One region of the Duganella kummerowiae genome, then DNA from elsewhere that is predicted to be linked to it. Evidence: predicted binding sites of a transcription regulator. Region 1 holds the regulator's gene; each other region holds the start of a gene.
What was found. The regulator FNR, encoded in region 1, switches genes on or off when oxygen is low (the NO sensors DNR and NnrR bind a similar motif). The targets are predictions, from matches to a motif close to TTGATNNNNATCAA.
Positions count from the first base shown of each region.

Region 2: a site for FNR is predicted at 1,067-1,080, ahead of ACLB1G_RS00325 (XrtA system polysaccharide chain length determinant). Genes of this name have one in related genera too.
Region 3: a site for FNR is predicted at 2,613-2,626, ahead of ACLB1G_RS15310 (universal stress protein). Genes of this name have one in related genera too.
Region 4: a site for FNR is predicted at 1,658-1,671, ahead of ACLB1G_RS13580 (glycine-rich domain-containing protein). Genes of this name have one in related genera too.

Region 1 covers NZ_JBKFEH010000008.1:718,959-722,569, forward strand. The annotation lists gene ccoG (cytochrome c oxidase accessory protein CcoG) at 1-1,169, shown strand, start outside; gene ACLB1G_RS11050 (FixH family protein) at 1,180-1,701, shown strand; gene fnr (fumarate/nitrate reduction transcriptional regulator Fnr) at 1,817-2,575, opposite strand; gene ACLB1G_RS11060 (response regulator) at 2,761-3,611, shown strand, end outside.
Region 2 covers NZ_JBKFEH010000001.1:70,219-73,829, reverse strand. The annotation lists gene ACLB1G_RS00335 (N-acyl amino acid synthase FeeM domain-containing protein) at 1-299, opposite strand, end outside; gene ACLB1G_RS00330 (XrtA/PEP-CTERM system exopolysaccharide export protein) at 410-1,009, opposite strand; gene ACLB1G_RS00325 (XrtA system polysaccharide chain length determinant) at 1,161-2,687, shown strand; gene ACLB1G_RS00320 (XrtA-associated tyrosine autokinase) at 2,705-3,472, shown strand; gene ACLB1G_RS00315 (TIGR03016 family PEP-CTERM system-associated outer membrane protein) at 3,456-3,611, shown strand, end outside.
Region 3 covers NZ_JBKFEH010000010.1:372,934-376,544, reverse strand. The annotation lists gene ACLB1G_RS15320 (chemotaxis protein CheA) at 1-1,459, opposite strand, end outside; gene ACLB1G_RS15315 (protein phosphatase CheZ) at 1,459-2,295, opposite strand; gene ACLB1G_RS15310 (universal stress protein) at 2,698-3,165, shown strand; gene ACLB1G_RS15305 (response regulator) at 3,162-3,611, shown strand, end outside.
Region 4 covers NZ_JBKFEH010000009.1:575,251-578,861, forward strand. The annotation lists gene ACLB1G_RS13570 (hypothetical protein) at 241-483, shown strand; gene ACLB1G_RS13575 (hypothetical protein) at 558-752, opposite strand; gene ACLB1G_RS13580 (glycine-rich domain-containing protein) at 840-1,571, opposite strand; gene ACLB1G_RS13585 (CHASE domain-containing protein) at 1,766-3,595, opposite strand.

The DNA.
Region 1 (3,611 bases):
AGGACTTCATCTACCTGGCGGCCCTGCTCATCATCTGCGCCTACCTGCTGTTCATGGCCACCGCCATCGCCGGCAGGGTATGGTGCGGGTTTGCCTGCCCGCAGACGGTGTACACCGAGATCTTCCTCTGGATAGAGCGCAAGATCGAAGGCAAGCGCAGCGCCCGCATGGCGCTGGACCGGCAGGGGCCCTCGCTCAACAAATATGCCCGCAAGAGCGCCAAGCACCTGGCCTGGGGCGCGCTGGCGCTGTGGACCGGCTTCACCTTTGTTGGCTACTTCACCCCCATCCACAAGCTGGCGCAGCAAGCCATGACCCTGGACTTCGGTCCCTGGGAATGGTTCTGGGTGCTGTTCTACGGCTTCGCCACCTACGGCAACGCGGGCTGGATGCGCGAGCAGGTGTGCAAGTACATGTGCCCCTACGCGCGCTTCCAGAGCTCGATGTTCGACCAGGACACCCTGATCATCAGCTACGACGCCGCCCGTGGCGAACCGCGCGGCAAGCTGTCGAAAACCGCCAACGGCAACGGCGGCTCCTGCATCGATTGCACCATGTGCGTACAGGTGTGCCCGACCGGGATCGACATCCGCAACGGCCTGCAGTACGAATGCATAGGCTGCGCCGCCTGCGTCGACGCCTGCGACAGCGTGATGGACAAGATCGCCCAGCCGCGCGGCCTGATACGCTACAGCACCGACCGCGCCCTGGCCGAGCACGACGGCGGCACGGCGGCCCAGCTGCGCGCCCACCTGCTGCGCCCGCGCGTGTTGATCTATGGCGGCATCCTGCTGGCCCTGGTGGCCACGGTGGGCACCACGCTGGCGCTGCGCACCCCGCTCAAGCTGGACGTGCTGCGCGACCGCGGCACCCTGGGCCGCGAAGTCGAGGACGGCATGATAGAGAACGTGTACAGGCTGCAGATCATGAACACCAGCGAGCAGGCCCACACCTACCGCATCCGCGTCAGCGGCGTGCCCACCCTGGCCCAGGTGACGGCCGACACCGTGACCGTGGGCGCCACCGAAACCCTGGCCCATCCGATCCGCCTGCGCACCGCGCACGGCGCCGGCCAGCCGGGGTCCAACAAGATCGATATCGAACTGACCGCCGTGGACGATCCATCCCTGCATGTGAAGGAACATGCGGTGTTCATGGTGCCGCGCTGAAGGAGTGATGATGCAAGCCGCAATCCCGAGTCCGAATCCTGCGCCCTGGTGGCGCCACCGCTGGCCCTGGCTGCTGATGGCCGGCCCCTTCATCGTGGCCGTGGCCGCCAGCTACACGGGCTGGCTGGCCTACCAGGGCCAGGATGCGCTGGTGGTGGGCGACTACTACAAGCAGGGCAAGGCCATCAACCAGGACCTGCGGCGCGACCGCGCGGCAGCCGGCCTGGGACTGGCCATGGAAGTGGAATACGATCCCTCGACCAGCGAGCTGCGCGGGCGCATCAGCAGCCGCAGCCAGGCCACCCGGCCGGCCGCCGTGCTGCTGCACCTGTCGCACGCGACCCTGCCGGAAAAGGATATCCGCCTCATGCTCAAGCCCGACGCGGACGGCGCCTTCCACGTGGCGCTGCCCATGCTGGAGCGCAGCCGCTGGGTGGTGCTGGCGGAAGGAGAACAGCGCGACTGGCGCCTGGCCGGCGCCTGGCAGTGGCCGGCGCAGCGTTCGGTGACGCTAAGGGCCGACGCGGAGTAGGTTTTGAACCTGTTTCAAAATCAGGGCCAGGCGCTGGCCAAGGCCGGGGCGGCGAAGACAGTGCGCCTGCACGGCGAGGAGCTGCAACGACGCCATGTTCGGTTTGAAACAGGTTCTATGCGCAGGTCTCGGTGCCGGCCGTGATGGCCTTGAGGGTAGGCAGGTTGAGCAGCTCGATCTCGCGGTTGCTGACCCGCACCAAGCCCTCTTTCTTGAACCTGGACAGCAAACGGCTGATGCTCTCTATGGTCAAGCCCAGGTAGTTGCCGATTTCCTCGCGCGACATGCGCAGCTGGAAGGTGTGCGGCGAATAGCCGCGCGCCTCGTAGCGCGAGGACAGGTTGACCAGGAAGGCGGCAAAGCGCTGGGTGGCCTGCATATTCCCCAGCAACAGCATGACACTTTGCTCGCGCGTGATTTCCTGGCTCATCATGCGATGGAAATGGCGCAGCAGGGTGGGCATGTCGGCCAGCAGCTGCTGCAGACTGCCGAACGGGATTTCGCACACCTCGCTGTCCTCCAGCGCAATGGCGTTGCATAAATGGCGGTCGGCGCTGATGGCGTCCATGCCCAGCAGCTCGCCGGCCATCTGGAAGCCGGTGATCTGCTCCAGCCCCTCCTGGTTGACCTGGTAGGTCTTGAAATGTCCCAGCCGCACCGCATACAGGTTGGCGAAGCCGTCGCCGATACGGAACAGGGTGCCGCCGCGCGCCACCTTGCGGCGGCGGCCGATGATCTGGTCCAGGCGGTCCATGTCGGCCGTGTCCAGGCCCATGGGCAGGCACAGCTGGTGCATGCTGCAGGTGGCGCAGCGCGCGCGCAGCGCATCGATCGAGGTGGCGGGCAGGGTCAGGGGGGGAAGTTCGCGTATCATCCAGGCAGTGTAGCGCATCCGCCCCCATTTGGTGCGATTTCGCACTGAACCATTCAGGTATCCGAGGCTGTGCGACAACGCCCACAGTGCAGTGCCTGCTCCTTGCCAATCCCGCCCATTGCGGGGAAAATCCCTAGCAATATGGCAATTCCTCCGATCGCCCCGACCCCGCTTGCAAGGAAGACATGAAGCCTCTCGGCATCAAAGCCAAGGTCGCGCTGGCCACCAGCATTACCTCCATCCTGATGATCGCCCTCGTTACCGTGGTGCAAATGCAACGGATGCAGGACGACTTCACGCGGGTGCTGTTCGCCCAGCAGACGGCGCTGATCAACCGCACTGCCGAGGAGCTGGACGACAAGCTGCTGATGCTGCTCGACATCATCGCGGTCTCGGCCCGCAACCAGCCGCTGGCCATCGCTGCCGATCCCGAGCGCCTGCGCGACTACTACCGCGACCGCGCCGTGCTGGCCCTGTTCGACGACCTGCTGGTGCTCAACCCGGCCGGCGACGTGATCGCCGATCTGCCGGTGGTGCCGGGCCGCACCCAGGTCAACGCGTCCGACCGCGCCTATTTCAAGAAGGTCATGCAAACCCGCAAGCCCATGATCACCGAACCGGTGATCGGCAAGACCAACAAGCAGCCCATCGTGCAGATGATCGCACCGGTGCTGGACGACAACGGCGAAGTGCGCTGCCTGCTGATGGGCGTACTGCGCCTCTACAAGGACAACCTGCTGGGCCATTTGCGCACCGCCAAGGTGGGCCGCAGCGGCTACTACTTCGCCCTGACCCGCGGCCAGCCCTCGCTGTACGTGCTGCATCCGGACACCAGCCGCCTGCTGCAGCCGCGCCAGCCCAACGCCAATCCGGCCACCACGCGCGCCCTGGATGACGGCTTCGAGGGTTCCATGCTGGGCACCACCAGCAACGGCACCCGCGCCCTGAACAGCTACAAGCAGCTGCAAGCGGTGGACTGGCTGCTGGCCGCCTCGCTGCCCATGGAGGAAGCGTTCGAGCCCTTCAACGGCGTGCT
Region 2 (3,611 bases), on a different contig from region 1:
TGCTGGCCGTCCATGCACAGGGTCATGGTGCCTACCGTGCTGCCGCCAGTTTCCGCAAACAGGGTGATGCGGTTCATGGGGTGGGGCGCGGCCGCGTCCACCGCGTAGCCGCGCCAGCTGTACATCTTGCGCAGCAGCAGGCTGGCCGCCTCGCGTCGGCCTGCGGAATTGGCCATGCGGATGAAGAAGGTCTGGCGGTCGATTTCGTGTTCCAGGGTGGCGGGCGCGCCCTCCCCCAGCACGAGGTCGCGCAGCGCTGGGGCCGCTTCGAAGGAAATGATGGCGTCGTCGGTATGCACGGTAGTATCCTTTCAGGTCCACGGCCCCAGCCGTATGGCGCAAACGGGGCTCATGCTCATCTGACCTTCCGTGCAAGATAAAAGTTCCGTGCGAATAGCAAGAATCTGTGTCAGAACCAGCTTTCGGGTATCACCAGCACATCGCCGGGCAGCACCGCCACGTTGGCCGAGATGTCGCCGTCGCGCAGCAAGTCCTGCAGGCGCACGCGCAGCGCGCGGCGTTCGCCGTCCACCGTGCGTACGATGGTGGCCTTGTTTCCTGCCGCAAAGTCGGTGACGCCGCCAACGGCGATCAGCACATCCATCAGCGACATGCCCTGGCGGTAAGACAGTGCCTGCGGCCGCGCGGCCTGGCCGATGACGCGGATCTGCTGTTCGTACTGGCCCACAAAGCTGGTCACGATCACGGTCACCAGCGGCTGCTGTATGTATTTCGCCAGGGCCAGCTCGAGGTCGCGCGCCAGCGCGGTCGGGGTCTTGCCGGCCGCCTGCAAGTCTTCCACCAGCGGGGCGCTGATCCTGCCGTCGGGCCGCACCGGCACGCTCAGCGACACATCGGCGTTGCGCCACACATTGATGCTGATGACATCGCCGGCCGCGATGCGGTAGTCGGCCTGCGGCGGCGCCGCCACCTCGCCCGCCGGCGGCAGGCGCTGGGCGCAGCCGCCGGCCAGGATGGCCGCCAGCGCGGCCGTGCAAATACGTTTCATGATGCCTCCCCTTTACTGGACCGGATTCCATGATTCAGAAAAGCAGCATGGGCTTGCTTGATCTGGCTCAAGCAGCAGGCAGGTTCAGCAAAATGGCAAAATCACCCGCCCTATAATTTGAACTCCCTCACGCCCATCCAGGGAGTATTCCATGCAGGACATCGTCAGCCAGCTATTGGCCAGCTTGCAGGGCATCTGGAAGTACCGCTGGCAAGCGCTGGCCGTGGCCTGGCTGGTAGCAGTGGCGGGCTGGGCCAAGGTCGCCAGCCTGCCGGACGACTACCAGGCCATGGCGCGCGTGTTTGTCGACACCCAAAGCATACTCAAGCCGTTGATGTCCGGCATGACCACCCTGCCCAACGTGGAACAGCAGGTCTCCATCATGAGCCGCACCCTGCTCAGCCGCCCCAATGTCGAGCGCGTGACGCGCATGGTGGACCTGGACCTGAAGGCGCGCAGCGCGCGCGAACGCCAGGAGCAGCTGGACGAGCTGATGAGCAAGATCAAGATCGCCGGCACCGGCAGCTACGACATCTACACCATCACCTACAACCACAGCAACCCGCGTCTGGCACGCGACGTGGTGCAATCGCTGCTGACCATCTTTGTCGAGGGCAGCTTCAAGGACAAGAAGGGCGACAGCCAGAAAGCCGTGCAATTCATCGAGGACCAGATCAATTCCTACGAGGAAAAACTGGTCGCAGCCGAGAACACTGTCAAGGACTTCAAGCTGCGCCACAACGGCGTGCTGCCGCGCCAGGGCCTGGAATACGGCGCCCAGCTGCAGATGTCGGCGGATGCCCTGGCCGCGGCGCAGCTGGAATTGCTGGAGGCGGAGCAGGCGCGCAAGGCCATCCAGGGCCAGATCAGCGGCGACGAACCGGTGCTGGACGCCGCCCTGGCGCCATCGGCCGGCGGCGATCCCGAGCTGGAGGCGCGTATCACGGCCTTGAACAAAAGCCTGGATACGCTGCGCCTGCAATACACGGAGCTGCATCCGGACATCGTCGCGGCCAGGCGCCTGCTGGCCCAGCTGGAGCAGCGCAGGGAAGAGCTCGCCAAGCGCCAGCCCGCTGGCGATCCCGGCAGGAACTACAGCCCCATGCTGCAACAGCTCAAGGTGGCCGCGACCGAGGCCGACGCCAAGGTGGCCGCGATCCGCGCCCGGGTGCGGGAATACGGAGCCCGCCACGCCCGCCTGCAGGCGCAGAGCAACGCCGTGCCGGAAGTCGAATCGCAGCTGGCCCAACTGAACCGCGATTACCAGGTCAACAAGGACAACTATGAAAAGCTGATCGCGCGGCGCGAGGCGGCCCGTATGTCGGGCGACCTCAGTTCGACCACCGAGATGATGACGTTTAAGATCATCGATCCGCCCGCCGTGCCCGCCACCCCGGCCGGGCCGCGCCGCGCCCTGCTCTACAGCGTGGTGCTGGCCGGGGCGCTGCTGGCCGGCGCCGCGGCGGCCCTGGTGGCCAGCCAAATCCGTCCCACCTTCCTCACCCTGGCCGACCTGCGCAGCGCGACCGGCCTGCCGGTGCTGGGCACGGTGTCCATGAACTGGACCGACGCCGAGCGCCGCAAGCGCCGGCGGGCACAGTACTGGTTCGGCGCCGCCCTGTCCTGCCTGGTCCTGGGCTATGGCGGAGTGATGGCCGCCGCCTGGCTCTCTTACTAGCTAACCTGGAGCGCGACATGGAACAGCAGGCCCTGCAATCCCTGGTGCACGGCGCCGCCAGCCGGCGCCAGATCGACATCGACCTGGCCCGCCTGGCACAGCTGGGCATGGTCACCAGGGATGCCGGCCGCACCCCGGTGGCCGAGGATTTCCGCATCATCAAGCGGCCGTTGCTGCGCCTGGCGCGCGGCGCAAAAGGAGAGGCGCCACTACGGCACGGCAACCTGATCGTCGTCACCAGCGCCCTGCCGGGCGAGGGCAAGACCTATTGCGCCGTCAACCTGGCCATGAGCATCGCCATGGAAATGGATATCACGGTGCTGCTGGTGGACGCCGATGTGGCGCGCCCCTCCGTCTTGAAAGTGCTGGGCTTGCCGCCACTGCCGGGACTGATGGACGTGCTGCTGCAGCGCGAGCTGGACCTGGCCGACGTCATCCTCAAGACCAATATCGCCCAGCTCAGCGTGCTGCCATCCGGGCGGGCCCACCGCAACGCCACCGAGCTGCTGGCCAGCGGCGGCATGAGCCGGCTCCTGGACGAGATCGCCGAGCGCTATGCCGACCGCATCGTCATCTTCGATTCGCCGCCGCTGCTGATGACCACCGAGGCTGGCGTGCTGGCGGCCCAGATGGGCCAGATCGTCATGGTGGTGGAGGCCGGCACCACCACCCAGCACGCGGTGCGCGAAGCGCTGCGCCACATCGAGCACAACACCCACATCAACCTGATTTACAACAAGACCCGTACCTTCCCCGGCGGCGAATACTATGGCTATTACGATTAGCAGCCCGGCCGGCGGCCGCTGGATGGCGCTGGCGGCGCTGCTGCTGCCTGCCGCCACGCGCGCCGCCGACTGGAGCGTAGCGCCCAGCGTGCGGCTACGCGAGAGTTACACGGACAACGCCGACCTGGCCGCGTCGGCG
Region 3 (3,611 bases), on a different contig from region 1:
CCTTGCCCAGTTCGGATTCGATCTGGATGGCGCCGCGGTTTTTCTCCACGGCGGTCTTCACCACGTCCATGCCGACCCCGCGCCCGGACACGCTGGACGCCACTTCCTTGGTCGAAAAACCCGGTAAGAATACCAGCTGCAGGCACTCGTCGGTGGATAACTGCGCCGATTCCGAGATCAGCCCCTTTTCCTGCGCCTTCTGGCGCAGGCGCACCGGGTCCATGCCCTTGCCGTCATCCTGCAGCACGATCATGACGCTGTTGGCTTCCTGCCAGGCCTTGAGCTGGATGAAGGACTTGATGGGCTTGCCGGCCTTGGCGCGCTCTTCCGGCGTTTCCACGCCATGGTCCAGCGAATTGCGCAGCATGTGCACCAGCGGGTCGTACAGCGAATCGACCACCACGCGGTCGACCTCGGTCTCCGCGCCTTCGATGTTCAGTTCGACTTCCTTGCCCAGGTCCTTGGCCAGCTCGCGCACCAGGCGCGGGAATTTCTGGAACAAGCGGCCGACCGGCTGCATGCGGGTGGCCAGGGTGGCGCGCTGCAGTTCGGTCGAGTAGCGCGAGGCGCGCTCCAGGGTTTCCGACAGGGTCGCCATCAGGGTCTGGGCCTGGCCCTCGAACTTGAACTGCATCAGGCGTTCCAGCAGCACGGCGGCCTGGTTGGCGGCCTGCACCGACTCGCCGGCCACTTCCAGCAGGGCGTCCAGCTTGACGGCGTCGATACGGATGCTCTCTTCCTTGGCGGGCGGAGTGTGCGGGCGGGCTTCCTCGCGTTTTTCGGCGCTCTCGCGGCGGGCCGGGGCCGGAGCGGGCGCGGCTGCGGCGGCTGCGGCCACGTCGGCCAGGGTGGCGGGGGCCGGCGCTGCAGCGGCCGGCGCCGGGCTGGGCACGGCGGCGATGGCGGGACGGGTATAGCTGCCGGCCGGCATCACGGCTTCGTACATGCCTTCCCAATCCAGGCCGCCGGCCGCGGTGGCGGCGGGGGCCGGAGCCACGGCAGGCGCGGCGGCCACGGGCGCCGGCGTCGGAGCGGCGGCGGGCGCAGGCGCAGCGGCCGGCTTGGCGGCGCCCTGCTTGCCCTCGATAGCGTCGGTCAGGATGGCTTCCAGGTCGCCCGGCATGGCCGGCAGGCTGTCCGGCTCGGCGCCGTTGTTCAGCTCGTTGAGCTGGTCGGCCACGAAGCTGGACGCCTGCAGCGCGGCGTCGATCGCCAGCGGCGTCACCGGGGCAGTGCCGTTGCGCAGGGCGTCAAACAGGTTTTCCGTCAGGTGGCAGGCGGCCACCAGCGCGGGCAAGCCCATGAAGCCGGCCCCGCCCTTGATGGTGTGGAAGGAGCGGAACACCGCGTTCAGGGTTTCCTTGTTGTCGGGGTCGCGTTCGAGGCGCAACAGGTGCTCCTCGACATTGACCGCCAGATCCATCGCCTCGACGACGAAGTCCTTCAGCATATCGTCCATTAGAACCCCAGATCGGCAAGAAGGTCATCGACGCTATCCTGGCTCAGGGCCGCCGTGGGCACGGACGGGCCCTGCATCAGGGGCGCTTCTTTCTGCGCCAGCTTCTCGCGCACGGCCGAGGGCGCATTGTCGCGCAGCAGCTGGGCCAGTTCCGATTCCACGGTCTTGGTGATGGCCACCACCTTCTTGATCAGCTGGCCGGTGATGTCCTGGAAGTCCTGCGCCATCATGATTTCCAGCAGGCGCGCCTTTTCAGCCTCGGTGGCTTCGGACACGGCAATGGCGAAGGCTTGCGAATCGCCCGCCAGCTTCTTGAATTCCTCCAGGCTGAGCTTGCCCGCGAACAGGTCGGCCCAGCGGTTTTCCATGTCCTTGGACTGCTTGGACAGCACGTCCTGGGCCGGCATGCCGTCGTCCAGGGTGTTGAGCACCTTGTTGGCGGCCTGCTCGGTCAGCGAAGCCACGTATTCCAGCCGGTCCTGGGCGTCGACGATTTGCGAGGAAGCCTCGGTCAAAGCCTTGTCGTAGCCCAGTTCGCGCAGCGAGTCGTGCAACAGGCGCACGATACCGCCCAGGCGTTCGAACATGGCCTTGCCTTCGCCTTCGCCTTCGCCGCCGCTTTCCTCGGTGATAGCCGGCGCGGGCGCGGGCGCCGCTACCGGCGCGGGCGCGGGAGCCGGTGCGGCGGCGCTGGCGGCCACCTGCTCGAACAGGCTTTCCAGGTCATCCTCCGCGGCGGCGGGCGCCGGTGCAGGCGCTGGAGCGGGCGCGGCCGTCTTGCTCTGCGCAGACACTTCCTCAAATAATGCGTCGAAATCATCAGCGGCGTTGGTCATAATCCGTGCTTCTCCATGTTTGTAAAATTGCTGCCCTGCACCGGTGCCCACCACCCCGGGGTGATGACTTCCGGCAATATATTCCGCTTACGCGAGTGTAGCAGGGCCTCGCCCGGTTGTTCAATCTCCGCGACGGGAAAGGTGCACACCGCCCCTGCCAGAGGGCCGGCGCCACGCGATACTGTTGTATTTGCAGATACTAACATCGCTTCCCCTGCCAAAGTGCGGCGTCCGCCACAAAAGTAGTGCTTTGGTGCAAAAAAACGCCGTCCAAAGTACGGACTGGACATCGCCGGACAGGGAAATTCGCAGTGCGATTGATAAATATCAAGTGTTTCCATACCAGCAATAATGCAAATCCGGACTACAATGGAGCGAGGCCACGTCCGCGAGGAGACCGTCATGTACCGCAAGATCCTGATCACCACCGACGGCTCGGCCGTCTCCAGCAAGACCGCCTGCGCCGGGGTCGCCTTTGCCCAGCAGATGGGCGCCGAGGTGCTGGCCCTGTTTGTCGCGCCAGGCTACCAGTACCCGATTTACGTGGAAATCATCCCGCCCAGCTATCCCAGCGAGAAGGAATACACGGCCGCCATGCGCCGCGCCGGCCAGGAGCATACACAGGACATCATCGAATCCTGCGCCCGCCGCGGCGTGCCGTGCGAGGCCCTGACCACTTTCGCCGACAGCACCGCGGCCGAGATCGTCAAGGTGGCCGCGGAGCACGGCTGCGACCTGATTTTCATGGGTTCCCACGGACGCAGCGGCTGGGGCCAGCTGTTGCTGGGCAGCGTCACCAGCAAGGTGCTGCAGCACGCCCGCATCCCGGTGCTGGTGCACCGCCTGATCCAGGAGCCCAGCCCCCCATGATACGCATAGTCATCGCCGACGATCACACCATCATGCGCGAAGGCCTCAAGCGCATCCTCGACGGCGCGCCCGACATCGACATCGTGGGCGAGGCCATCGACGGCTTCGAGGTGCTGAGCCACGTGCGCAACGGCGGTTTCGACCTGCTGCTGCTGGACCTGTCCATGCCCGGCCGCAGCGGGGTCGACCTGATCCGCCAGGTCAGGAGCGAGGCGCCCAAGCTGGCCATCCTCATCCTCACCATGCACGAGGAGGAGCAGTACGCCGTGCGCGCCATCCGCGCCGGGGCCCAGGGCTACCTGACCAAGGAAAGCGCCGGCACCCAGCTGGTGGGCGCGATCCGCAAGGTGGCCTCGGGCCGGCCCTACATCAGCACCGAGGTGGCGGAGCAGCTGGCCCTGAACATCATGATGCCCAACGAGAGCCTGCTGCACAAGCAGCTGTCG
Region 4 (3,611 bases), on a different contig from region 1:
ACCATTTCTAGCAAGGAAGTAGTTGCTAGCACAAAAAAACGAGTTAGAATCTCACACAATCTCACAGAAACCGCTGCTGAGTTAGCTATTCCTTAACCTTAGCGTGTATCATTCGGCCCGAGCGCAGGAAACGCCGCATGGATGCTGGCGTCTTCCCGAGCACACCCATGACACAGCGCCATAATTTTTATACCAAGTGTTGTTTTTTAGCACAAAACATCCATAACTTATCGATCTATCATGTCGTCTCTCAAAGAAATCACTGCCTCCCCCACCTACAATCCCAACCGCGTGTTGGATGCCATCATTGAGAAGCTGCAACTGAAAAACGATGCGGCCCTGTCGCGCGCCCTGGAAGTGGCGCCGCCGGTCATCAGCAAGATCCGCCACAACACCCTGCCGATCGGCGCCACCATCCTGATCCGCATGCACGAGATCAGCGACTTCAGCATCCGCGAACTGCGCGAGATGATGGCTGCCTGAGGCCAAGCTCAGGGCAATAAAACGACAACGGCGCGAACTGGTTCGCGCCGTTGTCGTTTGTGCACGCTGCCAGGTCAGGCCGTGGTGCTGATGGTGGTGCCGATGCGTTCGCCGCGGTCGTTGACCGAGGATGGCGTGGCTTGCACCTGCTGCACGGGCGCTGGCGGCGGCTCGGGGCGCCTGGCTTCCTGGGTGGCTTCGGCCTGGCGTACCGACGTGGCCTGGGGCACGGCGGAGTTGGCGCTGGAGGTGACGGAATTGATGGCCATGATGTGCTCCTCAATGTGGTCCATGCCCAGTATGCCACCGTTTTGCCCGCTTGCGCGCGCCATGCGCCGCCGCGTGGCGCGCCAGCCTCAGTTGGCGGCCAGGCGCGGGCGCTCGCTGTAGAAGCCCGATAGCCGGGCCTGGGCGATGGCGGCCGCCGCCTGCACCGCGGCCGCCGCGCCCGGGCTGCCGGAATAGGCGGTCTGGGCTGTCACGCCGGGGCTGCCGGAGTAGGCGGTCTGGGCCTTGCCAGGGCTGCCCGAATACGCCACCTTGCCGGGGCTGCCGGAATAGGCTACCAGCCCCGGGCTGCCCGAGTAGGCGGCCTGCGCCGTGATGCCGGGGCTGCCGGAGTAGGCAGTCTTGCCCGGACTGCCCGAGTAGGCCAGCGCGGCCCCCACCGCACCCGGGCTGCCGGAGTAGGCGCTGGCGGCGCCGGGCGCGCGATAGGGCTCCTGGAAGGTTTGCTCGTACAGCTCCTGCATGCGCAGGCCCACGCGCTGGTGGGCCGCCTCGTCATCCCCGCCGCGCAGGCCGATGTAGGGGAAGTGGTGCAGGAAGTAGCCGAACACGGCTTCGCAATCGGCCGCGTACTTCATGGTGTCCAGGATGTGGTAGTGCCAGAAGGTGTCCACGTCCATCAGCGGGGCGGTCTGCTCGGTGGGGAACTCGTGCATCAGGTAGAGGAAGCGGCGGTATTCGGATTCCACCGCGTTGGCATGTTCCAGGGTCCATCCTTCTCCGGACTCCTGGTGCATCAGCTTGACCTTGATCGGCTCCAGGTCGAGGGCGGCAATGGCTTGCATGGCGTGGGCGTTCATGGCGATCTCCTTTGCTGTTGGGGGGTACATCTGGGTTGAAAAAGAACAAGCTCAATGGATTCTGGATTTGCAAGGGGCAGCGATACTTGATTTTTATCAATCTTCATTCCGGAAATTTTCAGTGCCCTGGATCTCCCTCTGGCGGTGCGCAACGCTAGCGTCACGCTAGTGTTGCGCACGTGCCGAAACGTGTTTCAAGCCGGGTCGTGCATGGCCTGCCAGTCGGCCTGGATGTCCGCATGCGACAGCACGGACGGCCGCTGCAGCGGGACCGACACCGACACCACCGTGCCGGCGTTCGGGGTGCCGGTGATGGAGCACACCCCGCCCAGCAGGCTGATGCGCTCTGCCATGCCGACCAGGCCGAACGAGCCTTTCTTGTTGCGCGCGCTGTCGCGCAGGCCGATGCCGTTGTCGCTGATGGTCATGCACACCTTGCCGCCGTGCTGGCCCAGCTCGACCCGCACCATGCTGGCGCGCGCATGCTGGAGTATGTTGCTCAGCGACTCCTGCAGCACCCGGAACAGGGCGATGGCGCAGTGTTCGTCGACCCGGATATCCTGCTCGTGCCCGGCCAGCTCGCAGGCGATGCCCGAGCGCTGGCGGAACTGGGCGATCTGCCATTCCACCGCCGCGCCCAGGCCCAGGTCCAGCACGGTGGGGCGCAGGTCGTTGATGATGGCGCGCACGCTGCGGATGGTGCTGTCGATCTGGGCCAGGTTGGCGCAGGCGCGCGCATGCAGGCGCGGGTGGCGGTGGCGGGTGCGGGTGGCCAGCAGGTCGGCCTCGATGCGCAGCACCAGCAGGTTCTGGCCCAGGTCGTCGTGGATTTCGCGGGCGATGCGCTTGCGCTCCTGTTCCTTGATCTGGTCGGCGTGGGCCGCCAGGCGGCGCAGCTTGTGGTGCGACAGCTGCAGCTTGGCCTGGCTGTCGCGCAGTTCCTTGGTCATGGCCTTGGCCATCTTGATGGCGCGCAGGCGCGACGAGGACAGCGAGTGGAACAGCAGGTAGAACAGCAGGGTGGCAACGAATCCGGCCAGCATGGCCAGCCAGGGCAGGTAGTCGTCGAAGCGGCTGGTCCATTCATCCTTGCCGGCGCTGAAGCGGGCCCGCCATTGGCGGCCGTTGAAGTCCAGCGGCAGCACCGCGACGAACTGCGCGGCCGGCCGGGCCGGACTGGACGCGCGCCCGCCGGCGCTGTCGAATAGCAGGCGTTCGCCGCCGCCGGGTTCACCGGGCACGCCGCTGTCGTACAGGGTCAGGCGCACGTTATGGGTGGGCATCTGTTCCAGCGCGCCGTCGATCAGGCGCGGCACGGAAAAGCCGATGCCGACGGAACCCAGGTAGGCGGCGCGGCGCTGCGCCACATCGTGCAGCGGCGCGTCCCTGCGGTAGACCGGCAGGCGCATGGCCAGCCCGGCCCCGTGCAGGATATCGATCGGCAGGCCGGAGGTGGCCACGCCGCCGCTGTCGCGTGCCTGCGCCGTGACCCTGGCCACGTGCGGGCGGGCCGCGATGTCCAGCCCGATGCGGTCGCGGAATGGCGCCAGCGGTTCGATCAGGGTGATGACGGCGTACTCGGCGCGCCGCCCGGGCGGGAAAATGTGGAAGCCGGCATGGCCGTCGCGGTGCGGCTCCGCGCTGTCGCGCGCGGCCCGTTCGAACGCATCGCGCTCGGCTTCCGTCACGTGTTCGGCATAATTGATGTTATCCAGGGCGGGGAAGTGCTCGGCCAGCGCCAGGCCTTGCACATAGCGGTGGAAGGAAGCGCGGCTGACGCCGTCGCTGGCCTGGAAGAAGCTGGCAGCGCCGCGCAGTACGTCGGTATAGGCATTGATGCGCGATGCTATGCTGTATTGCACATTTTGCGCCTGCTGTTCGAAGCGGTCGCGCGCATCGTGCTCGACCGATTGCACCGTCGCCACGTATAGCACTCCGCCCACGCCCAGTGACAGCAGCACGCCGGCCCACAAGGCCAGCTGGGGCCGCGACTGCAGCAACTTGTGCACCAGCGGGACGGCCATGGCGTGCCTTGTCAAG